3 regions of the Ochrobactrum sp. P6BSIII genome follow, and region 3 is predicted to be linked to each of the others. Evidence: predicted binding sites of a transcription regulator. Region 3 holds the regulator's gene; each other region holds the start of a gene.
The links. The regulator LexA, encoded in region 3, represses DNA repair genes until DNA is damaged. The targets are predictions, from matches to a motif close to TGTTCNNNNTGTGTTCNG.
Positions count from the first base shown of each region.

Region 1: a site for LexA is predicted at 3,623-3,640, ahead of FHW00_RS15395 (helicase-related protein). Genes of this name have one in related genera too.
Region 2: a site for LexA is predicted at 2,226-2,243, ahead of FHW00_RS03730 (DNA polymerase IV). Genes of this name have one in related genera too.

Region 1 is NZ_JACGXB010000010.1:116,943-124,922, forward strand. Features, by position in the region: gene FHW00_RS15390 (RNA-binding S4 domain-containing protein) at 1-331, opposite strand, end outside; gene FHW00_RS15395 (helicase-related protein) at 333-3,431, opposite strand; gene FHW00_RS15400 (acetyl-CoA C-acetyltransferase) at 4,194-5,387, opposite strand; gene FHW00_RS15405 (GlcG/HbpS family heme-binding protein) at 5,565-5,996, shown strand; gene rpmF (50S ribosomal protein L32) at 6,469-6,648, opposite strand; gene mtgA (monofunctional biosynthetic peptidoglycan transglycosylase) at 6,799-7,527, opposite strand; gene FHW00_RS15420 (polyprenyl synthetase family protein) at 7,712-7,980, shown strand, end outside.
Region 2 is NZ_JACGXB010000002.1:291,431-299,410, forward strand. Features, by position in the region: gene FHW00_RS03725 (hypothetical protein) at 421-720, opposite strand; gene FHW00_RS03730 (DNA polymerase IV) at 831-2,168, opposite strand; gene rnk (nucleoside diphosphate kinase regulator) at 2,553-2,978, shown strand; gene FHW00_RS03740 (DUF3572 domain-containing protein) at 3,011-3,313, opposite strand; gene FHW00_RS03745 (response regulator) at 3,544-3,915, shown strand; gene FHW00_RS03750 (PleD family two-component system response regulator) at 3,938-5,323, shown strand; gene rpmG (50S ribosomal protein L33) at 5,418-5,585, opposite strand; gene FHW00_RS03760 (MFS transporter) at 5,759-6,901, opposite strand; gene FHW00_RS03765 (NUDIX hydrolase) at 6,993-7,751, opposite strand; gene FHW00_RS03770 (DUF983 domain-containing protein) at 7,762-7,980, opposite strand, start outside.
Region 3 is NZ_JACGXB010000020.1:8,936-16,915, forward strand. Features, by position in the region: gene FHW00_RS21395 (ComEC/Rec2 family competence protein) at 1-2,478, shown strand, start outside; gene lexA (transcriptional repressor LexA) at 2,580-3,308, opposite strand; gene FHW00_RS21405 (molybdopterin molybdotransferase MoeA) at 3,549-4,766, opposite strand; gene moaC (cyclic pyranopterin monophosphate synthase MoaC) at 4,803-5,288, opposite strand; gene trpC (indole-3-glycerol phosphate synthase TrpC) at 5,293-6,093, opposite strand; gene trpD (anthranilate phosphoribosyltransferase) at 6,110-7,129, opposite strand; gene FHW00_RS21425 (peptidyl-prolyl cis-trans isomerase) at 7,189-7,980, opposite strand, start outside.

The sequences.
Region 1 (7,980 bases), on a different contig from region 3:
CGCCGCTCTCACGCTGCGGCAGAGCTGTGACTGTCGGATCGCTCGAAGATACCGGAGCTGGCGACATATCTTGATAGAGAAGCTGGGCTTCGGGTGCGGGGCCACGCCGCTCGCCGGGCAGAAGCACCTTGTAAACGAGGATGCGGCGATCAAGTGTAACGGTCAGCACATCGCCGACTTTCACCTGATGTGCAGCCTGATCAATCTTGTCGCGGTTGACCCGGACCTTGCCGCCGACGGCGAGTTTCGCCGCCAGCGATCTTGATTTGACCACGCGCGCGAAAAACAGCCACTTGTCGATACGCTGTCTTCCGCTCGGTTCACCGGTCATCTTACTTCTTCATCTGCTCCTTGAGAGCCAGAAGCTTGGCGAACGGCGAATCGGGATCGATCCGTGCGGGGCGTTCCTGCTCGAAGCGCTTGTTGCCCTGCGATGCGCCATGAGGGGCACCATGCTCGCGCTTTGGCTGGCGGTCACGACCGCCGCCGTCACGGGGCTTGCCCTTAAAGCCTTCGCGCTTGCCCTGACCTTCGCCGTCATGATTGTGACGCTTGTTCTTGTCGAAACGCTTGCCGCCACGCGCATTCTGCTCGTCGCCGCCTTCGGACTTGCGCGCCTCGCCCTGCTGACCACGATTGTTCTGGCCACCATGACGCTGACGGTTGTTCTGTTCCTGATTGCGGTTACGACCTTCGAAACGGCCCTGACGCCACAGGAGAACCGGCTTCGGCTCTTCAACAACCGCGTCACCGGCAGGTGCAGCGGCTTCGGCAACGGGGGCTTCCGCAGCTGGTGCTGGCTCTTCAGCCTTCACTTCTACAGCGACAACCGGTGCTGGCACTGGTTCTGCAGCAGGCACGGCAGGCTTTTCAGCTTCCGCTGCAACAGCGGAAACGGCGACGCCTGCATCCTTGGCAGCAGCTTCGGCAGCAAAGGCATCCAGTTCTGCAAGCTTGGCCGCAACATCGGCTGCTTCCATCGCCTCATGGCGATAGCCCAGGCTCTTGAGGATTTCTTCCATGTCTTCGGTGGTCGCACCGAGGATCGACATCATGGCAGGCGTGACGATGAAACGTCCGCCGTCATAAGCGCCATCCGGACGAACACCCGAACCCGGACGCCAGGCCAGAGCCGGACGGATGAGATCGGCAAGACGTTCCAGAATGTCGATACGAACTGCACGACGGCCAAGCACGCGATAGCCTGCCAGACGGTAGAACATCGGATCGAAAGCCGGATCGACGACAACCGACGTACGACCAGCAGCCAGAACATTGACCACATCGCCGTAACCGGCACGCTCGCGGCCATCGTTCTTCAAGGCCCAGAGCAGCGTGATGAGACCGGCAGGAGCCGGCTTCAGCAGCATGGGCATGAAGACGTGATAGGCACCGAAACGCACGCCGAGACGACGGAGCGCCGCACGCGAATCTTGATCGAGACCGCGTACTTCCTCCACCACCTCACGGCGCTGGAGAATACCGAGGTTCTCGACGATCTGGAAAGCCAGACCGCGCGTCATGCCGGTCAGCGCGTCTGCACCAGCCAGATCGGTCAGGGGCTTCAAAACGGTTTCGATGTGATGCGCCACGAAACGGTCAATGCGCGCAGCGACCTTGTCCCGTGCGGGACCGGTGAGCTGTTCGTCGGCAAGGATCACCGTGCGCGGCTTCAGAATGTCGTCACCTGCAACCAAAGTTGCGACGGTCGCACCGACCCAGCGCAAGACGCCGTCCGAACCAAGCGCGAAGTCTCCGTTGGGAGCAGCCGCAAAGCGCTCCGCACGGCGATCGAACTCGGCGGCCAGCGCCTTTTGCGCAGCCGTCTTCACTGCCTTCGCGTCCGGCCCCTCGGCCTGGACGTCGGCGGTGAAACGGAATCCTTCCAGTTGCCCAATATTGTGGCCTTCGACACTCACGTCTCCGGCCGGGCTGATTTCTGCTTCAAGCATGGCATTCTCTCTCAGGCGCCTCATAAGCACGCTTGTCCTGCGGTCTACAAAGCGTTTCGTCAACCTTTCATGCAGCGCGTCGGACAATCTGTCCTCTATTTCGCGCGTCTTTTCCTGCCAGTGTGTCGGATCGGCAAGCCAACCGGGCCTATGCGACACAAAAGTCCAGGTTCGAATTTGCGCCACGCGGTGCGACAGAGTGTCGATTTCCCCCTCTGTACTGTCGGCGCGGCGCACCTGTTCGCTCATATAATCTTCATCGACGCTCCCTCGGCGCACTAGATCCTGATAGATAGACGCAATGATATCGGCATGTTGTGCCGGTGCGATCTTACGATAATCGGGAAGCGCACAGGCATCCCACAAAAGTTCAATTCGCGCCGGCGTTGTCGCAAGGCGCACAATCTCTCCGTCTTTCGACAGATTTTCAAGCGCCTGCTGGTCAACAGCCGGCAAAGCCTTGGCAAGCCCCTCGACCGGGGCCGGGGTTTCCAGTGATCGGCGCAGTGCCTCAATCGACGAGAAGTCGAAACGCTCCGTGCGCCATTGCAGCACTTTCACCGGATCGAAATTATGCGCTTCCACCCGCTCGACCAGTTCGTCGTCGAAGGGCTGCACCTGCCCCGTCACACCAAATGTGCCGTCGCGCAGATGGCGACCGGCGCGACCGGCGATCTGCCCCACTTCGGCAGGCGTGAGATCACGGAACTGATAGCCATCGAACTTACGGTTCTGCGCGAAGGCCACATGATCGACATCGAGATTGAGGCCCATGCCGATGGCATCTGTCGCCACAAGAAAATCTACGTCGCCCGACTGATAAAGCTCGACCTGCGCGTTGCGCGTGCGCGGCGACAAAGCGCCCATCACCACAGCAGCCCCGCCGCGTTGGCGACGGATCAACTCGGCAATCGCGTAAACCTCATCGGCAGAAAATGCGACGATGGCAGACCGGTTCGGCAGGCGCGTGATCTTCTTGGAACCGGCATAGGCCAGATGCGACAGGCGCGGGCGTGTTACCACATTAATGCCGCGCAGGAGTTTTTCCAGAATGGTGCGCATGGTCGCGGCACCGAGCAGAAGTGTTTCCTGTCGTCCGCGCAGATGTAAAATACGGTCTGTGAAAATATGTCCGCGTTCAAGATCGCCAGCGAGTTGCACTTCGTCGATGGCGACGAATGCCACATCGGTGCGGCGCGGCATGGCTTCCACAGTGCAAACGGAATAACGCGCAGTGGGCGGGACGATCTTTTCCTCGCCGGTGACCAGCGCGACATTAGCCACGCCGACCCGTTCGACGACACGATTGTAGACCTCGCGCGCCAGAAGGCGCAGCGGCAGGCCGATCATGCCGCTCCCGTGCGACAGCATACGCTCGATTGCGAGATGGGTTTTGCCGGTATTGGTTGGCCCCAGCACCGCAGTCACGTCGCGGCCGCTCAGGGTCAGCGGCAAATCATGGGCAGGGCGTTGGTTCATGCCAATAATAGAATTCCCGGTGCAGGCACCCCAACATGCAATTGGGAGGCCGATTGTCGTGTCTTGCGATAGCACTATACGACCTTGGCCGAAAGCGCTCCTGTTAAGTTTGAACCACCCGCGATTTTAAAATAGGCAGCCCGACATTTTTTACAAATGGCCGATCTCAGCGAACGACCCGATTTAACGAATAGAACGACTCTGGAACGAATCGGCTACGAATCGCTGACTCTGATTCCTTCGCCTTTTGTTCACGGCAACATATGGTAACCGGATTGTCGATAGCCACCATATGCTGAATCTCATAGATGCGACGTCCCAACATAAACAGAACAGAACGCGATTGGCGTTAACTTTTGCCAGAAGCGCGTCAACAGCTTATGACAGCACTTTGAGCAGTTTAAAGAAAACTTAACAATTCCTAATAGTTGGTTATCGAAAATCAAGTCGCGAAAGCCATTTTCATTAACCTTCAGGCCAAAGCCGGAACGAATCGGCGACGAATCGGTGATTGATCAATTTTCTCTCTTTGTTCTCACCATATCTGGTAGGCTTTCACCAAAGCGCACCATATTGGAACATCGATTACCGCAACGATACACCCGAAAACCGGACAGAGAAGCCGTTTGGCGTTAACCTTTGAACGCTCAAGCGGAACCCTCCCCGTCTGCATTCGCCATCAAGCCTGTCATTGCGGACATAAAAAGGCAGGCTGCGGAAACCCACAGCCTGCCCGAAAGATAAAGCCTGATCGGAAGCAGATCAGTCGCGCTCGACACACATGGCAACACCCATGCCGCCGCCGATGCAAAGTGTCGCGAGACCGCGCTTGGCATCACGGCGCTTCATTTCATAAAGCAGCGTGGTCAACACGCGCGCGCCTGACGCGCCAATCGGATGGCCGATGGCAATTGCGCCACCATTGACGTTGACGATCTCCGGATTCAGGCCAAGATCGCGAACAACGGCGCAGGATTGTGCGGCGAAAGCTTCATTGGCTTCCACCAGTTCCAGATCGTCAATCGTCCAGCCCGCCTTTTCCAGCGCCTTGCGCGTTGCCGGGATCGGACCAGTACCCATGATCGACGGATCGACACCAGCCGTTGCCCAGGAAACAATACGCGCAAGCGGCTTCACGCCGCGCTTGCTGGCTTCCTCGGCCTCCATTAGTACGACTGCCGCAGCGCCGTCATTCAGACCGGAGGCATTGCCCGCCGTCACCGTGCCTTCCTTGTCGAAGGCGGGCTTCAGCTTGGTCAGCGCTTCGATGGTCGTGCCCGGACGAATATATTCGTCGGACGAAACGACAACGTCGCCCTTGCGCGTCTTGACAGTGAACGGGACGATTTCATCCTCGAACTTTCCGGCCTTCTGCGCGGCTTCCGCCTTCTGCTGGGAGCCGAGCGCGAATTCATCCTGATCGGCACGGGTCAATTGCCACTGGCGTGCAATGTTTTCTGCGGTGATCCCCATGTGATAGCCGTGGAACGCATCGGTCAGGCCGTCCTTGAGCATGGTGTCGATCATCTTGAAGTCGCCCATTTTCACGCCGCCGCGCAAATGCGCACAATGCGGCGCCATGGACATGGATTCCTGACCGCCAGCCACGATAACCTTCGCATCGCCGGACTGGATCTGCTGCATGCCGAGCGCAACAGCGCGCAGGCCGGAGCCGCAAAGCTGGTTGATCGCAAAACCCGTTGCTTCTTTCGGGCAACCGGCGGCCATTGCGGCCTGACGGGCTGGGTTTTGCCCCTCGCCTGCCGTCAGCACCTGTCCGAGAATAACCTCATCCACGTCGTCAGCCGCAACGCCTGCCCGTTCCAGCGCCGCCTTGATCACGGTCGCGCCCAGTTCATGGGCAGGCACAGTGGCGAAAGCACCGTTGAACGACCCCACTGCCGTGCGAGCGGCGCTGGCGATGACGATGGCTTTCGGATCGGTTGCGGCAGTCATGCTATTCCTCCGTGACAAACTGTTGCGACAGAGAAAAACCAAAAAGCCCGGCTTGGCAAGGATTACATCATAAACCTTCGGTAAAGCGAAAAGCTGTTTCTCCGGAATAGAGGTACTTTAGCGGATGCGGATCATCCCCCAGACGCTAAAATGGCAGCATTGAAACAGGAGGTTCCCATGGTCCAACTCACGCTCGATCAGGCCAATTCCATCATCGCAACAGCCTTTGCCAAAGCCAGCGATCTAAAGCTCAAGCCGCTTGCCGTCTCGGTTTTCGATGCAGGCGGCAATCTCAAGGCGTTTCAGCGCCAGGACGGCACGTCGATCCTCCGCTTCGAGATTGCATCCGGTAAAGCCTTTGGCGCTCTGGCGGTCGGGACCGGCTCGCGCTGGCTGCACAATCAGGCAAAGGATCGCCCGCATTTTCTGGAAGGCCTCTCCGGCGTTTCCGGCGGCAAAATCGTTCCAGTACCTGGCGGCGTCATCATCAAGAATAGCGATGGAGAAATTGTTGGCGCGGTCGGCGTTTCGGGAGATACGTCAGACAATGATGAAGCTGTCGCCATTGCTGGCATAGAAAAGGCCGGTTTCACCGCAGACGCCGGTTGAACTGAAAAAGAAGAAGGCCGCCCAATAATAGCGGCCTTCATTTTTTATCTTTTATCGCAAGTTCTTGTGGGCGAAATGCACTATAGCCCTTGCGCTATTTTCGTCCAACCGCCCGTCAAGATTAGGTGTGTCAGACATATATTTCGAGAAATTATCTTTATAATCTGCATTATCTATAACATTAAAAAAAGAAGATGCAGATCTAAAAGAAACGCTGGAATTTAATATGATTGCCTTGATGATATCATTCATTGATAGCCACCATTAAATAAATTTATAATACACAGTACTTTTCAACGGCTACATTGAGGCAAAAAAATGTCCGGTCAGTTTAGACCGACTTGCGACCGGCGATTTATTCTTCGTTTCTCTAAAATTCCGAAAGATAATAAAAGAAAACGCCGCTCCCGGTTTCCCGGAAACGGCGTTTTTGAAACGTGTCTGCTAGGCTGCGGTAACCGCAGCGTCAGACCTATTCCTTAGCTTCGAGGACCTGACGGCCGCGATACATACCGCTCTTCAGATCGATATGATGCGGACGACGAAGTTCGCCCGAGTTCTTGTCCTCGACATAGGTCGGGGCCTTCAGAGCGTCAGCCGAACGGCGCATGCCGCGCTTCGACGGAGACGTTTTTCTTTTAGGTACTGCCATGGATCCAGCTCCACTGATCGGTCAATAAACGTCCGGCACGGCCCCGGTGGAGCCTGTCACAGCGGACAAAATTCCGGAAAGTCAGGTGCCTATACACGCTCTTGCGGGCTTTGACCAGTCGGAGTCTGATCTTTTTTTCATGACTCGCATTTATTGTACGCAGGCCACATAGGGACCGGAGCGTACCGCGCGACCGGCAACGATCCGCGCGATGCGCTGCATGTTGCGGGTCGGCTTGGCCGGATTGCGCAGCGCCGGATTGGGCAATGTCACAGCCAGAAGCGCTGCCTGCTGCGCATTGAGCTTTGCCGCCGGTCGCTTGAAATAATGCTGGGCGGCGGCTTCGATGCCGTAAATGCCTGGCCCCCACTCGGCGATGTTCAGATAGATCTCCATGATCCGGCGCTTGGACAGGATCGCGTCCGCGGCCAGCGCCAGCGGAAATTCCAGCCCCTTGCGGATGAAAGAACGCCCATTCCACAGGAAGAGATTCTTCACCGTCTGCATAGTGATGGTGGAAGCGCCCCGGCTTGGGCCGCCTTCGCCGGCATCATCCAGCACAATGCTCAGCTGATGCCAGTCCACACCGCCATGACTGCAAAACTGGCCGTCCTCCGCCATCATCACCGCATTGATTACATTCGGCGAAATATCATCGATGCTCACCCAGCGCCGGTCGACATTCTGAAACAGGACATAGTCCTTCACCATCAGCATTGAGACCGGGCGCACGAAGGGGATTGAATAAACGAGGAGGAGAAAGAGCGGCAACACCGCCAGCACCAGCAAAACCCGGAACGCCAGAATGATCCGGCGTCCCCACACGGGATCGGCCAGATAACTGCGCCCGTTTTTGCTCTTTAAGATGATTTTGGCCACGTCCACCGCCTGATGTACTCCCCCAGCGACATAAACCATTCTTTAATAATATAGAACCCGATTCCATAATCCTGTGTTGGAAACAAGCCGGAAACATATCGTTTGATGACCGTCTGATGAAAAAGCCTGTGCTGATCGATATGCCCAGTTGACCAAATTAGCGCTTTCGTCCATGCCGATCATCATGGAACATGTGACTGTCGAATTCACCGATGCCCTGAACCATCGCGCCCACGAAGTGGAAGCGATGCTGATCGGGCTTCTTGATGAGCGCCTGCGCAGCGGTGAGATCGCCCGCCCGGAACGGCTGATTGCCGCCATGCGTCACGGTGTGCTGAATGGTGGCAAACGGCTGCGTCCGTTCCTGGTTGTGGAAAGTGCTGCACTATTCGGCAAGAGCGGCGACGCCGTGCTACGGGTTGCGGCGGCACTGGAATGCATCCATTGCTATTC
Region 2 (7,980 bases), on a different contig from region 3:
ATTCTGGCGTTTGCTCTACCTGGATTGTGTAACAACGCCGGCATGATCAGATTGTATTTCGGCGTCATGCTGGCGAGACCAGCAGAGGAGGAATGATGAAGACCATAGCATTGTTAGCTGTTGGTGCATTCATGGTGACGGGGACTGCGTTCGCAGCAGTGCCAGCGAATGGAAACATGGACACTCAGACAGTAAAGTCCGAAAAATCTGCTGCTACCATCCTTGCGAGCGGCAAGAACAGGGTAGGATCTTTGGGAGGTTCGGGATCGGGCCTCGCTGGTGGCAAGACCGTTTGGGGCGGGTGAGAAATTTGCCCCGTTTAGGCGGGGCAGACGCTCATTCGTGCTTTGCTGCTACGATCCCATTACATCGCGGCATTTGCCGTACAAACGGCTCGTTACACGGCCACCGAGCGGTGTGTCAGGTCACGTCATCCTGGGCTATAATGCCGCCTTCGCCTTCGAGGATGGCGATGCGTTTGGCTTCCGAAGCCGTGAATTTCAACCGAACGCCAACGCCGCGCTCATCTTCAGGGATAAAGACCGCACCTAAGTCTTCCAGAGCCACTTGCAGCTTGTTGATAACTTCGGCTGAAGGCTTATCGATTTTTCGTTCGAAGTCTTCGATAACCGATGCGTCCACTTTTGACAGCTTCGCAAGATTATCGCGCGAAATCTCAACGAGTGCGCGGCCCGCTCGACATAGTGGTCCTGTGAGCATTCTATCCTCCGTGTCTGTATTTATCGGGATTGAACCGCAAGTCTCGCGCCGAAACAAGTTAGTTTCAGCGCGAAACCGAGCGGTATGAATTCCACTCAGGCAGCAACCACTCAATCCTCTTCGTCGCGATCTGGCGGTGTCTGTGTGCGGGCGAGGTTGCCTTTCGAGAAGGTATAGCCCGTTTCCACTGCATTCAGCCCGAACTTGTTGCGCAGGCGATCAATCGCGGTTTCAGCCACAGCGCGTTTGGTGGCTTGTGTGTCGACCAGATCGGGCGGATCGGCTCGCTCGCTCGATGAAAGCTCGCTGACGCCGATGCCAAGCAGTCGGAATTTGGTTCCGTCCAACTCCTTTTCGAGAAGCTGCAATCCATGACGGAAAATGCGGTCGGCCAGCTGGGTCGGGTCGGAAAGCTGGCGATTGCGGGTGCGTAGCTTGAAGTCCTGTGTTTTGAGCTTGAGCACAACCGTGCGTCCGGCAATTTCGCCAGCCTTCAGGCGACGCGATACTTTTTCGGCAAGCGCGCGCAAAACAGGAACGAGATCAGCAGCTGTCGAAAGATCGGTGTTGAAGGTTGTTTCTGCCGAAACGCTTTTCATATCGTGATCAGGCTCGACACGCCGGCTATCCTGTCCACGCGACAGGCGATACAGACGTTGGCCCATGGTGCCATAGGCCTTCATCAGTGCGCCTTCATCCATGGTCTGAAGCTGACCGATATTGCGGATGCCATCGCTTTCCAGCTTGGCCGCAAATGCCTTGCCGACACCCCAGATCATGCTCACTGGCTTGTCGCGCAGAAAATCCAGCGCCTCGGCTTCGCCGATAACAGAAAAGCCGCGCGGCTTCTCCAAGTCGGAAGCCACCTTGGCGAGATATTTGCAATAGGACAGGCCGATGGACGCGCTGATTCCGATTTCGCTTTCCACGCGTTTGGAAAAGCGCGCCAGAACAACGGCGGGCGGTGCCTTGTGCAATCGTTCGGTGCCACTGAGATCGAGAAACGCTTCGTCAATGGAAAGCGGCTCGACCAGTGGGGTGAGGTCGCGCATCAGTTGACGCACCTCGCGCCCGACGCGGGCATATTTCTCCATATTGGGTTTGATGACGACGGCTTCCGGACAGGCGTCAAGCGCCTTGTACATAGGCATGGCCGAGCGCACGCCATGAATACGCGCAATATAGCAAGCGGTGGAAACGACGCCGCGCTTACCGCCGCCGATAATGAGCGGCTTGTCGCGTAATTCGGGGTTATCGCGCTTTTCCACCGATGCGTAAAAAGCATCGCAGTCGATATGGGCAAGCGTTAGCCTGTATAGTTCCGGGTGTCGTATCAGGCGCGGGCTGCCGCAGGAATAACAGCGGCGCACGGAAGCGCTCTTCTGCAACGACAGGCAGTCGCGGCATAAGCCTTGCTCAGAACTGTTTCCGGCGAAATTCTCGACCATCGTGAATGTGCACAGCATTGTCGTCTGACCAGTTATCATCGGAACGAGGCTGGCCTGATGAACATAAAAGGAACATATCTTCTATATCATCAATCCGGCGCGGCGCCACTGGCAGAGCCGCGCCTAACCGTCATGCTCTTGACATTGGCTGCGATATCACCAAGTTTAGTGTCATGAACAACCATTTGGCCGCCATACTCCATCGGGTTCAACCGATCGCGGGATAAAGGCCCTCGAGCCCTGCCTAGCGCAGATGGGCTCCGGGGGATGGTTCGTCGCTTGTCTCAAGCGAACTCGATAAGCGCTTTCACAAAAACATCCCAATCATCCACTTCGAGCCAAGACGCTCGGAGATATTTATCTTTATAACAGTGAGCTATCGCCATGAGCGTCAAGAATCGCAAGAAGCCTAATATTGTCGTCAGTGACGTTGATTACGAGCGCCTGATGGGGCTGGCCAACAGCGTCCCCGAGCAGCACGAGGAAATCGCCGACGAGCTGATGGCCGAACTTGACCGCGCCAAGGTTGTGCCTGCCAAGCGCCTGCCGCAGAACGTTGTGCATATGGGCTCGGTGGTTGAATTCCGTTCCAATGACGGACATGAGCGCCGCGTGACGCTTGTTTATCCCGGCGAGGCGGACATTGCGCAGGGCAAGATTTCGATTCTGACACCGATTGGCACGGCATTGATCGGCCTTGCGCCCGGTCAGTCGATTTCATGGACCGCACGCGACGGGCGCGCACATGAGTTGAACGTTGTCAGCGTTTCGACAGCCGAAGAGGTGGTCACGGGACCAACTGCTGCCTGAAATCAGGTGTGAAACAGAACGGCGTCTTCGAATCAGTTGGCGCCGCTCTGCAAATGCTGGCCTGCACCACCGGGCAAAAACGAGGCCGCTTTCTGGATAATGGCCGGGTCACGCCCGGTTTCCTCACAGAAGCGCATCAGCGTCGGTTCGTGGCTCAGGAAAAACTGGAGCACACCGGCCAGAAAGCCCGGTTCACGCGCAGCCTGACGGATGGATGAGGCTTCGATGCCCGTCAGTGCCAGAAAGCGGGGCAGCAAATCCTTATCCTGCGCGAGCCATGCCAAAGCTTCAATGGCGAGGCCTTGCGCTTCTGTTTCGTTCATAAGCGTTTTCACCGTCACTCTCCATTTCAAGCGATCCCAACAGCCGCCGCTAAGGCCTGCTATTGTTTTCATATAAGATGCATGCCCTTGTAGCGACAACGGAATTATTTGCCTTTCGTCAATGAAATGAGGTTAAATCAAAGAGTGCACCGAGGGGAATGTCGGCGCGCACTGTCTGGTGTCAGCCAATGCCAGTGGATGAATGAAAAATCGGGCCGGGGAATTGCCCCAGGGAAGTTTCGATGACGAAAAGCGTAATGATCGTCGAAGACAACGAATTGAATATGAAGTTGTTTCGCGATCTTATCGAAGCCAGCGGATACGAAACGATCCGGACACGAAACGGTCTCGAGGCGCTTGATCTCGCACGCGAACACCGGCCAGACCTCATTCTCATGGATATCCAGCTTCCGGAAGTCTCAGGTCTGGAAGTGACCAAGTGGCTGAAAGACGATGAAGAACTGCGCCATATTCCGGTGATTGCCGTCACGGCTTTCGCCATGAAAGGCGATGAGGAGCGCATCCGGCAGGGCGGATGCGAGGCTTATATCTCGAAGCCTATTTCTGTTCCAAGATTTATAGAAACGATAAAGTCTTATCTGGGCGACGCTTAGGCTCGACCAGGCGAGGGGGATCATGACTGCCAGAATTCTCGTCGTCGATGATGTGGCTTCCAATGTGAAGCTCCTGGAAGCGAGGCTGCTTGCTGAATATTATGAAGTCGTCAGTGCCTATAATGGGTTCGATGCCTTCGAGATTTGTCTGGGCGGCCAGATTGATGTCGTCCTGCTCGATGTTCTCATGCCCGGCATGGATGGCTTCGAGGTCTGCCGCAAGCTGAAGGACGACCCGCGCACCTCCAACATTCCTGTCGTTATGGTGACGTCTCTTGACCGCCCGGAAGACAAGATTCGCGGATTGGAGGCAGGTGCAGACGATTTCCTGTCCAAGCCGGTCAACGATCTTCACTTGATGTCCCGCGTGAAAAGCCTCGCCCGCCTGAAGCTGGTGTCGGACGAACTGTTCCAGCGCAGCAACAGCGTGGCCGATGCGGAAGTTGAGGCGCTGCTTTTAGCCAAGGTTTCCGGTTCCGGTCCAAACCGGCAGGACGCCGCGCGTATCCTCATCGTGGATGAGGATGAAACGGCGGCAGCACGTTTGCGCCTGATTTTAAGTGAGACCTATAGAGTCGATATCGCTAATGATGCCAATACCGCTCTGATCAAGGCGATCGAAGCGGATTACGACAGTATCGTCGTTTCGGCGGCTTTCACCTATTACGATCCGCTGCGTTTGTGCTCGCAACTGCGCACCATCGAGCGCACCCGACTGGTGCCCATTATCCTGATCGTGCGGGAAGATGAAGGCGCGCTTGTTGTTCGCGCGCTGGAACTTGGCGTCAACGACTATCTGATGCGCCCGCTGGAAAAGCTGGAGCTTTTTGCGCGGCTGCGCACGCAGATCAAGCGTAAGTGCTACAACGATCTGCTGCGGCAAAGTCTGAACCGCTCCATTACCATGGCCGTTACAGACGACCTCACAGGCCTGCACAATCGCCGCTATCTCGATACGCATATGCCGGTGCTGTATAGCCGCGCAACGGGCCGGGAGCGCCCGCTGACGGTCATTATGATTGACTTCGATTATTTCAAGCGCGTCAACGATCAGTACGGACACGATGCGGGGGACGACGTTTTGCGTGAATTCGCCTCGCGCCTGCGCAAGAATATACGTGGCATGGATTTGATGTGCCGCTATGGCGGTGAGGAGTTCATCGTCGTGCTGCCGGATACTGATTTGCAGGCCGGAGCTGCCGTTGCAGAGCGTATCCGCACCTCTGTGGAGGCTGTGCCCTTTTCGGTCGCCAGCGGACGTCACAAGGTCAATATGACGATCAGTGTCGGTCTGGCAGGCTTGCGCCTGATGGGTGACAGCGTCGAAGCGCTGTTCGACAGAACCGATGCCGCGCTTTATCTCGCAAAAAAGAACGGGCGCAATCGGGTGGTCGCTTCGGCAGCCTGACTGTTTTGATAAAATCAGATCAAAAACAAAAAGCCGTCTCGTGAGAGACGGCTTTTTTGATTCCGGTCACCGCAAGGGCAACACAGGAAACGAATTACTTGATCTTCGTTTCCTTGAAGTCGACGTGCTTGCGCGCAATCGGGTCGTACTTGGTCTTTGTCATCTTTTCCGTCATCGTGCGGCTGTTCTTCTTCGTAACGTAGAAGAAGCCGGTGTCAGCGGTCGACAAAAGCTTGATCTTGATCGTCGTAGCCTTGGCCATATCGAAATACCTGCTCTTTAACTTTGCCGGAGCATCACCTTTTCGGAAACCGGACCCGCTTATCGGGTTCCCATTCTCCGGGGTCATACTCTATGGATGGTAACCGCCAGCGATTCCGGCAATTCACCCGGCAGCGGAAATTCGCCGCATAACTACGGATTGGGGCCGAAAAGTCAAGACCGCTTCTTTCTGAAAAGCAGTCTTCCTGCTGCAAAGATCGCATATGCGGCAAAAAATACCCCAAGCGTCCACGAAAAACCTGCCGGGCCGAAAGCATCCATGCCGACACCGACGGCCTGCGGGCCTGCCAGCATGCCAATTGCATAACAAAACACGAAGGCGGCATTGGCCGAGGCCAACTCGCGGCCAGTCAGTTCTGAGCCGAGATGGGCAAGGCCCACCGTATAAAGGCCAGCCACGACACCGCCCCACAAAAACAGGACGCCCGCCATCAGATACCACTGGTTCATCAGATAGGGCAGCGCGATCATGCCGATGAGACCGGTGACCGCGCAAAACAACAGAAGTTTGCGCCGATCCGGTATCTTGTCGCTGATAATCCCGAGCGGAATTTGCAACAGCACATTGCCGAGGCCGATCATTGTCAGCAGAAGCGCAGCGTCTGCTTCCGGATAGCCGATCCGTGCGCCGAAAACCGGGAACAACGCAAAGCCGCCCGTTTCCACCGCGCCAAAGACGAAGACTGCCATCGTCGCGGTCGGTACCGCGAAAATGAACGGCAGGAAGGGAACATGTTCGCCTTCCTCAAAATCGGGGCTGTCGCGCCAGGCAATCGTCACGGGGATGAGCGCGACCATTATGATCGCGAATCCGACGAAGAACGGTAGGCCACCGGCACTGCCGATTTTCGAGAAAAGCCAAGGCCCAAGCGCAAAGCCGAGCGAAAGCGATGTGGAGTAGATGCCGAGCACCAGCCCTCGTTTTTCAGGCGGCGCCGAGGCATTGATCCAATATTCAGACAGGACGAAGAGCACCGTCAGCGCGAAATGCAGCACGATGCGCAGCGCAAACCACGCCCAGAGCGGCTGGAAAAAATGAAAGCCGAGGAAGGCAACGCCGCCGATGATAAGCATCAGGAAGATGGCCTTGACCACGCCAAGCCTTGCGGCGATTGGGGCGGCGAGCGGGGCCGCGGCGATGGAGGCAAGGCCTGCAACAGCCGTATTGGCGCCGATGAGGCTTGCCGAATGACCACGGCTTTCCAGCAGCACGCTGAGGAGCGGAATGCCCAGCCCGATAGCAGCACCCACCGCACTGATGGTCGCAATGGCGGCTGCAAGCGAACGCCAGTGCATCTGGCCTTCTTGCGGAGGAGCGCCTTTTACACCTGCCGCGCTCGTTTTGGTAGAAGCACGGTCGGTTGCTGGAATTTCTTTATTCATCAGTTCAGATCACTTCACGGACAAAGCGGCCGTGCCGCATACGGTATTGCACCACCGGGAGGGCAGCAGGCAAATCAAGGCGTGTTTCAGCCAGAAGGCTTTTGGCTTCCTTCAATATGATCTGGGTGATGAGAGCGACATCGAGCTTCGCCACATCATCAATCGATACCCAGTCGAGGTTCTCCAGTTCGCCACTTGGTGCAAGCTGTTGTTTGCCGAATTCCGGCAGGCTGTCGCAAAACGCGATGAAGAAGCGGGTATCGAATCGACGGACGTGTTCCGGCGGGGTCACGGCACGGGCGAAATATCGCAGGCTCGACAGCGCAGGCAGCGCGCCCTGACCGAGAAAAGCCCGCCAATCCTGATGGTTGGCCGGAAGCCCCCGCGGCGGTTCAGCGGAAGAATCATCGGCGACCGGATAGGCCACACGCAGTCCTGTTTCCTCGAATGTCTCGCGGATAGCGCATAGTCCGAGCGCGCGGGCGCGGCGCATGGATGGGCGAGAGCCCATACCATCCAGGAGTTTTCGTGTGTCGTCGTGGCTAAGTTCGTTTGCGGCTGCAATCGCGCCGTCAATCGAATCGGCGCGACCGCCAGGAAATACAAATTTCCCCGGCATGAAAGCGAGACTGTGATGACGCTTGCCCATCAGCACACGCGGCGTGCCTGCCGAGCGGTCAATCAGAAGCAGTGAGGCTGCGTCGCGCGGGCGCAGCACCTTCTTCTTTTGTTCAGCCAAGGGAGTGGAAACTGTCACGGTCATGATAGCCGGATCAGGTCACGTCGCCGTAGTCGCCTTCGCCCTTACCCCCGAAACCATGCATGTAAAGCGCCCATTGCAGGCCGATGGTTGCCCCTTTGAGCGGCTGCAGCAGGATCAGCGACAAAATGATCGTCAGCGGCCCCCAGATTGCCATATGCGCCCATAGCGGCAGATTGGTCGTGGCTTCCACGCCCATGAAAGCGCCGACAACAATGTGGCCGACAATCAG
Region 3 (7,980 bases):
CCCGATGGCCTGACGTGTTCTTATCTTCCAGAACCGTGGCCTGAACCCACAACCGCGCCTGCCGATCATGATGGCCAAAATCAGCCGCCTGACGTTCAACCAACCGGCTGGCGCGACACCGTTGCCGACATGGCGCGGAGAACTCCCGCTGCTTTCGCGGAAGCCATCCATCTCGAAACGGCGCGCGGAATTTTCTTTCTGCTGATTCCGATTTTCAGCGGATTGGGTGCGGTGATCTATTTCACTTTCTCCTTCGAACCTGATTGGACGCCCATTCTGGCCTTACTGGTCGGGCTGGTTATCATTCGCATACTGATGCGGAAGCACTTCTTTGCCGGGCAGGTGCTGACATTGGCAGTTGCTTTCCAGCTTGGTCTTGTGAGCGGCAAATGGGAAACCGTACGCATGGCAACGCCGATGCTCGGTTCCGATGTGTCGACGCGTGTCACTGGCCGGGTTGTTGCACTGGATGCACAGGATAATGGAAGCTGGCGTATCACACTGGATTTGCTGACAACAGAACGCCCGACACTGCGCTTTTCACCGACACGTATTCGCATCAATGCGCGAGATATACCGGCGGATACATCGATCGGTGGCGGATTGACCGGCTTTGCGCGGTTGCGGGTGCCGTCAGGCCCGGTGCGTCCGGGCAATTACGACTTTTCCTTCCATGCCTATTTCAACGGTATCGGAGCAAACGGGTTCTTTCTGGGAAATCCGAAGACGGCAAATGTTCCGCCACAGACAAGTCTGACGGCAGAAATCAGCGAATGGATTGCCTTGCTCCGCGTGCGCGTGTCGGAACGGGTCGAGGAGGTGATCGGCGGTGAAGATGGCAATGTCACCGCCGCATTGATCGCCGGTACGCGCGGTGGCATCAGCGAGGAGACCAATGAGGACCTTCGCAAGGCCGGTCTGGCGCATATTCTCTCAATATCAGGTCTGCACATGGCGCTGGCGGCGGGTGTCGTGATGTTTGCTCTCAGGTCTGCCTTTGCGCTCTTTCCAGCCTTCAGCGTCCGGCACCCGGTCAAGAAATATGCCGCTTTCCTGTCGTTGCTAAGCTGCACGTTCTATCTCGCCATGTCTGGTGCCGACGTTGCAGCCCAGCGCAGCTATGTGATGATCGCCGTCATGCTTAGCGCATTGCTGTTTGACCGCGCTGCACTCAGCATGCGCAATGTGGCAGTCGCCGGTGTGGTGACAATAGCAATCTCACCGCATGAAATACTCGGGCCGAGTTTCCAGATGTCCTATTCGGCAACGGCGGCGCTGATTGCTGGCTATGCGTGGTGGGGAGCGCGTAAAGCCAAAAAATTGCAGCATGTGGAGAGGCGTGCGGCTTCGCCAGCGGCCGGTTTGCCAATGAAGGTTGTTAAATCAGCTATTGCTGCTGCCGGGACATCGCTTGTGGCAGGAATTGCGAGCGGCATTTTCGCCGCCTATCATTTCAACAATACCGCACCGTTCGGGCTGATCGGCAATGTGCTGGCCGATCCGGTGATCGCCACACTGGTCATGCCTTTTTCCGTTCTGGGCCTCGTATTGATGCCACTTGGCCTAGATTGGCTGCCATTGACCATTGCCGGGTCTGGTATCTGGATTGTCCGCACCCTTGCGAGCATGATCGCGTCATGGTCGCCTGATGGCAATCCGGGAGCGATGCCGATAGCAGCGCTCGCATTCTGGACCATAGCGCTCGTGATCGCTGTATTGTTCACAACGCGATTCAAGATTCTGGCGTTACTATTTGTTTTGGCGGGATTTATTGCCTTCGTGCACGAGCCGTTTCCAGATGTTGTGATATCCGAAGATGCAAAGCTGGTTGGGGTTCGTCTGCCCGATGGGCGTTTTGCTGTGAACCGCGACAGGCCGTCAAAGTTCACAATAGACAACTGGAAAACAGCCTATCTCGCAACGCAATTCCTGATACCACAGCACGCAAAAGACAGGCTTCGCGGAATACCGACTGACGGCTTTATCTGCGAAGACGAATTATGCGCGATTACATTACGCGATGGGCGTGTACTGGCCTATACGGCTGATCCTGCCGTTCAGGACGTCGCTTGCGATGTCGGTGATATCGTTATCCTCGCGATAGCCGGGAAAATACCGGGATGTGCACATCAAAAGAGGCTCGTCATCAACCGCCGTGATCTGGCGTTGCGAGGCACAGTGGAGATGAGACTTGGCGACAAGAAAGACACGACCGGCAATTCTATCGTGGCTCTTGCTGGCGATCTGACGTCCGTAAACGACAGCACACCTCAGCGGCGCAATTTTACCGATCCGCGTTATGACGACAGGCTAGCTTTCGCCATCGATGAGCCACGGCGTCCGTGGCATCTGTTCCGGCTCTATTCGCGCGCGGCACGTGGCTTACCTGATCGGGAATATAAGAAGAAGCAGCCTACTCAAAAGGCAGAAACGCAATGCCTGGCCACTGACGATCAGGGGCCGGGCAGATGCGAATGATAATAGTGTTTTGAGCGCGTTGCAATTCAACTAGTCGGCGGTTCAAGCCGCATTTTGCGCATGTCCGTCCGAAAACGCGGTTCCATTTTCGGACCTAACGATCAGTACCGGCGGATCAATCCGACCAGCTTGCCCTGCACGCGAACGCGGTCTGGGCCGAAGATACGTGTTTCATAAGCTGGGTTTGCGGCTTCAAGCGCAATAGATGCGCCCTTGCGGCGGAACCGCTTCAAGGTTGCTTCTTCATCATCAACCAGTGCGACAACGATTTCACCCGGGTTGGCGATATCGCCGCGCTTGATGATGACTGTATCGCCATCGAAAATCCCGGCTTCGATCATCGAGTCGCCCTTGACCTCCAGCGCATAATGTTCGCCCGCACCAATCATCTCCGGGGGGAGGCTGAGCGAATGCGTCTGGCTTTGAATGGCTGAGATCGGCACACCGGCGGCGATGCGACCCATGACCGGTACCGATACGGTCGCCGAAACATCATCATTGGTCGCAACAGGTGCGGAGCGTAACGGCTGCACCGGTGCAGGAGGGGCCTTGCCCAGGCTGCCTTCGATGACGCTCGGCGCAAATTTCTTCTGCGCGTTCAGTCCCGGTGCAATCGAATCCGGCAGGCGAAGCACTTCCAGCGCACGTGCCCGGTTCGGCAGCCTGCGAATGAAGCCCCGTTCTTCCAGAGCGGTGATCAGCCGATGAATGCCCGACTTGGAAGCAAGGTCGAGCGCTTCCTTCATTTCGTCAAAAGATGGCGGAATACCTGTTTCTTTCAGACGATCATGAATGAACAGCAGAAGCTCGTGCTGCTTACGGGTCAACATGCGCGACACCCTCCGACCAGATAAGAATCGAGAAAAACAAAACCAGAACGAACACTATATGTTCCAGTCTTGTTCTGCAATGGTTTTAAAATGATTAACGGGCTGGCGGCTTGTTGCCGGAACGTTCACAGGGCCCCGTGACGGGCCGGTCCTTATCCAAGGAAGCGTTTTATTTTCAATCCATTGTGGCTTTTGCTTCGCGTTGTTTCGAGGCAGCAAAAGTGACCATTCTGGTGCTTTTTAACGTAGCATAAGCACGCGGCACGAACTGCCTGCATCTGCTGCCGGGGCATTTTCGTCACGAATGAGCAATGCATTGGAGCCGACGAGGGCTGTCAGCATGGACGAATCCTGTACTGGAAATGGTGTTGCCAGCAGCGTTCCATCGCTTTGCGATTCGACCGTGGCGCGTACAAAATCGCGCCGATGGTCATTGGCAGGCATCGCCTGACCGAGTTTCGCAGGGCGGATATCTGCCGTCAGATCGGTGCCTGCAAGTTTCGCGATCAGCGGGCGAAGAAAAACGAGGCTGCAAACGAGGCTTGAAACCGGGTTTCCGGGCAGGCCTATCACATGGACGGTGCTGCCGTCGACAGTCTTGCGCCCGTACATAAGTGGTTTTCCGGGACGCATGGCGATTTTCCAGAAACCGAGATCGACACCGCAATTGCGTAGAGCACTATGCATGTAATCGCGATCACCGACCGATGCGCCGCCAACGGTCACCAGAATATCGGTTCCACTGTTCAGAGCGCTGGCAATAGCCGATTCAATCTGTGTCGGATCGTCCGGAATGATGCCCATATCTTCGGAGTAGCCGCCAGCGCGGCGCACGATTTCGGCAATGCCCACACTGTTCGAAGCGACGATCTGGTCCGGTCCGGTCGTGGCTCCGGGCGGAACAAGTTCATCGCCGGTAGCCAATATGGAAATGCGCGGTTTGCGAAACACATCGAGCGATGGATTGCCGCTTGCAGCAGCCAGTGACAGGGCGGGTGCGTCCAGTTCGCGACCGACCGGTATGACGGTCTTGCCGGGAGCAAAATCGAGACCGGCCCGGCGGATATGCCGTCCGGGTTCGATGCCTTCCAGAATGGTCAGCTGATCGCCGGAACGTTCGGTATGTTCCTGAATGACAATCGTATCAGCGGCTTCAGGTATCGGCGCGCCGGTGAAAATGCGCACGGCCTGTCCGGGCAGCAGGGAGCCTTCGAAACGCTTGCCAGCAGCGGATTCACCGATAATGGTCAACTGAAGGGGATAGGCGATTTCTGCAGGCGCTATCAGCGCATAGCCATCCATGGCCGAGCAGTCGAAAGGTGGTTGCAGGAAACGGGCCTCGACGGCGCGGGCAACAACGCGCCCGCCAGCTTCATTCAGCGTAAGAGTTTCAAGGCCATGCGGTTCTGCGGAGGAGAGTATACGCGCCAGAGCATCTTCGACCGGGAGAAGGGACATCGTATTTCCTCTCGAACTCAGTTTTGTGAGGCCGCTTCAGACCTTCCAGTCGCCGGACTTGCCACCGCTCTTTTCCACAACGCGAATATTGCCGATTTCCATATGGCGATCGACAGCCTTGGCCATGTCATAGATCGTCAGGCACGTCACGGAAACGGCTGTGAGCGCTTCCATTTCAACGCCAGTGCGGCCGTTCAGTTTGGCAAGCGCACGCACGCGCAGACCGGGCAATGCGTGATCCGGGACTATATCCACCGCGACCTTGCTCAGCATGAGTGGATGGCAAAGCGGAATGAGGTCGGCGGTTCTTTTCGCAGCCATGATGCCTGCAAGACGCGCTGTGCCGATCACATCGCCCTTGGCTGCATCGCCCGCCAGAATGAGCGCCAGCGTTTCCGGTTTCATGGTCACGCTGCCTTCGGCAACGGCCTGCCGCTCCGTCTCATCCTTGGCGCCGACATCCACCATATTGGCAGCGCCGGTCTGGTCGAGATGGGTGAGCTTGGCCGCATCCGAGGTCATGACATTAAGCCTTGCCGGTCAGAAGCTCGCGCGTGGCGGCGGCAACATCGTCCTTGCGCATCAGGCTTTCGCCGATGAGGAACGTGCCGATGCCGGACTTTTCCAGACGCAGGCAATCGTCATGGGTGAAGATGCCGCTTTCGCCAACCAGCAGACGGTCGGCAGGGGCCGTTTTCGACAGGCGTTCGGAAACGGTCAGGCTGACTTCAAACGTGCGTAGGTTGCGATTGTTGACGCCCAGCAGACGCGAAGAAAGCTTGAGCGCACGTTCCATTTCGGCCTCGTCATGCACTTCGAGGAGCGCATCCATACCGAGTTCGAAAGCGGTTTCTTCCAGTGCCCTGGCCAGATCGTCATCGACGCTTGCGAGGATGATCAGAATGCAGTCCGCACCCCAGCTGCGCGCTTCATAGACCTGATAGGTGTCGAACAGGAAATCCTTGCGCAAAGCAGGCAGGCTGCATGCTTCTCGCGCTGCCATCAGGAATTCCGGCGCGCCCTGGAAGGATGGCGTATCGGTCAGAACTGAAAGGCAGGCAGCGCCACCGTCTTCATAGGCTTTTGCCAGTGCTGGCGGATTGAAATCCGGGCGGATCAAACCTTTGGAAGGGCTGGCCTTCTTGATTTCAGCGATCAGTGCAAACTGATCGGCTGCACGTTTCGCTTCAAGCGCCTTGAGAAAACCGCGTGGTGCGGCCTGATCCTTGGCGCGCGCCTTCAGGTCTTCAACCGTGTGACACGCCTTGGCAGCAGCGATTTCCTCGCGCTTATAGACTTCGATCTTACGGAGAATGTCGGTGGACATGATGCGCTTCCTCTCGTCAGACTGTCTTGTCGTTTGAGACAGCGATTACTTTTTGCAAAACGGCCAATGCCGCGCCGCTATCAATGGAATGGGCTGCCTGAGCGATGCCGTCCTTCAGATCCTCGGCCTTGCCTGCGATCACGAGCGCAGCGGCGGAGTTGAGAAGCACGATGTCGCGATAGGCGTTCTTGGCGCCTTCGAGAACGGCGATCAGCGCCTTGGCGTTCTCCGCAGCATCGCCACCTTTCAGCTCTTCCGGCTTGCAACGGCGTAAACCGACTTCCTCAGGCGTGATTGTGAACGTGCGGACAGTGCCGTTTTCAAGCGCCGCGATCTGCGTGGTGCCAGCGGTGGTCATCTCATCAAGGCCGTCGCCATAGACGACCCAGACGGCTTCCATGCCAAGCTCGTTGAGCACATGCGCCAGAGGCTCAACCCACTGGGCCGCAAATACGCCCAAAAGCTGGCGCTTCACGCTTGCCGGGTTGGCGAGCGGTCCAAGTATGTTGAAAATCGTGCGCGTTCCAAGCTCGACGCGGGAAGGGCCGACGTGGCGCATGGCGGAATGGTGCATCGGGGCGAACATGAAGCCGAGACCGGCTTCCCGGGCGCTACGGCCGATTGTTTCCGCATCGGCTTCGATATTGACGCCAAGTGCGGCAAGCGTGTCTGCAGCGCCGGAGCGCGAGGACAGGGCGCGGTTGCCGTGCTTCGCGACCGGTACGCCAGCGCCAGCCACGACGAAGGCCGAGCAGGACGAAACATTATAGGAACCGGACTGATCGCCGCCCGTGCCGACAATGTCGATGGCGTTTGAAGGGGCGACGACCGGCAGCATGCGCGACCGCATGGAAGCGACTGCGCCGACGATTTCCGGCACGGTTTCGCCACGCACGCGCAAAGCCATCAGAAAGCCGCCGATCTGCGAAGGCGTTGCCTGACCGGACATCATGATGTCGAACGCGGCCTTGGAATCCTCCTGCGACAGTGGTTCGCCGGAGGCCGCTTTCGCGATGTATGGTTTCAGATCAGCCATTTTCTTTCTGCCGCTTGTTTATGTGAATTCTCGCGTTAGGGAGCTGTGCTCAGCAGAACCTAGAATGCGAGAGCATTGTTGATGACGGTCTGGTTGATCTTCACCGGATACTGCTTCTGCAATTCTCCAACCATCTGTTCCAGCACATCGTCGGAAAGAGCGGTCGACAGATAGTTGCGCTGCTGTTCAGAAATGGTGTCCGGACCGGCACTTGCTGGTTCGGTCACTTCCGTCACCTTGAAGAGAATCTGCGCGTCGTCGGAAGGCGCTGCCGCGGTGCCGGTGAACCCGTTCGGGCCGCGGAAAATCTGCGCTGCCGCAGCCGAGCCGATATCCGCATCGTTCGTCGAGCGGGTCACGCCACGCTTGGTCTGCTTTTCAAGGCCAAGCTCGGATGCAATCGCATCAAGCGTTGCGCCGCCATCGAGACGCTTCTTCAGGTCTTCCAGACGCTGATTGAGGCGCTTGACGGCTTCTTCACCCTTCCATGCAGCCACAACCTTGTCCTTGACTTCGTCGAGGGTACGGTCGCGGGCAGGGGTGACGCCATCGATCTGGTACCAGAGATAGCCGACATTGCCCATGGTCAGTGCGTCATTGTCAAAGCCCTGTTCCGCCTGGAAAGCAGCGGCCAGAAGCGCCTGTCCGTTCGGCAGTTCAACCGGCTTGCCGGACGGGTCGTTGCCTTCGGTATCGACTGCATCGATGGTAACGGTCTTGAGGCTCAGGCCCTTGGCGACATCGGCCATCGATGCACCATCAGAGCGCTGCTGCTCGTAGGAGTCGTGAATGCCGCTGATGCTGCTTGCCGCGATGTTGTTGGCAAGGGTCGTGCGGATTTCAGCTTCAAC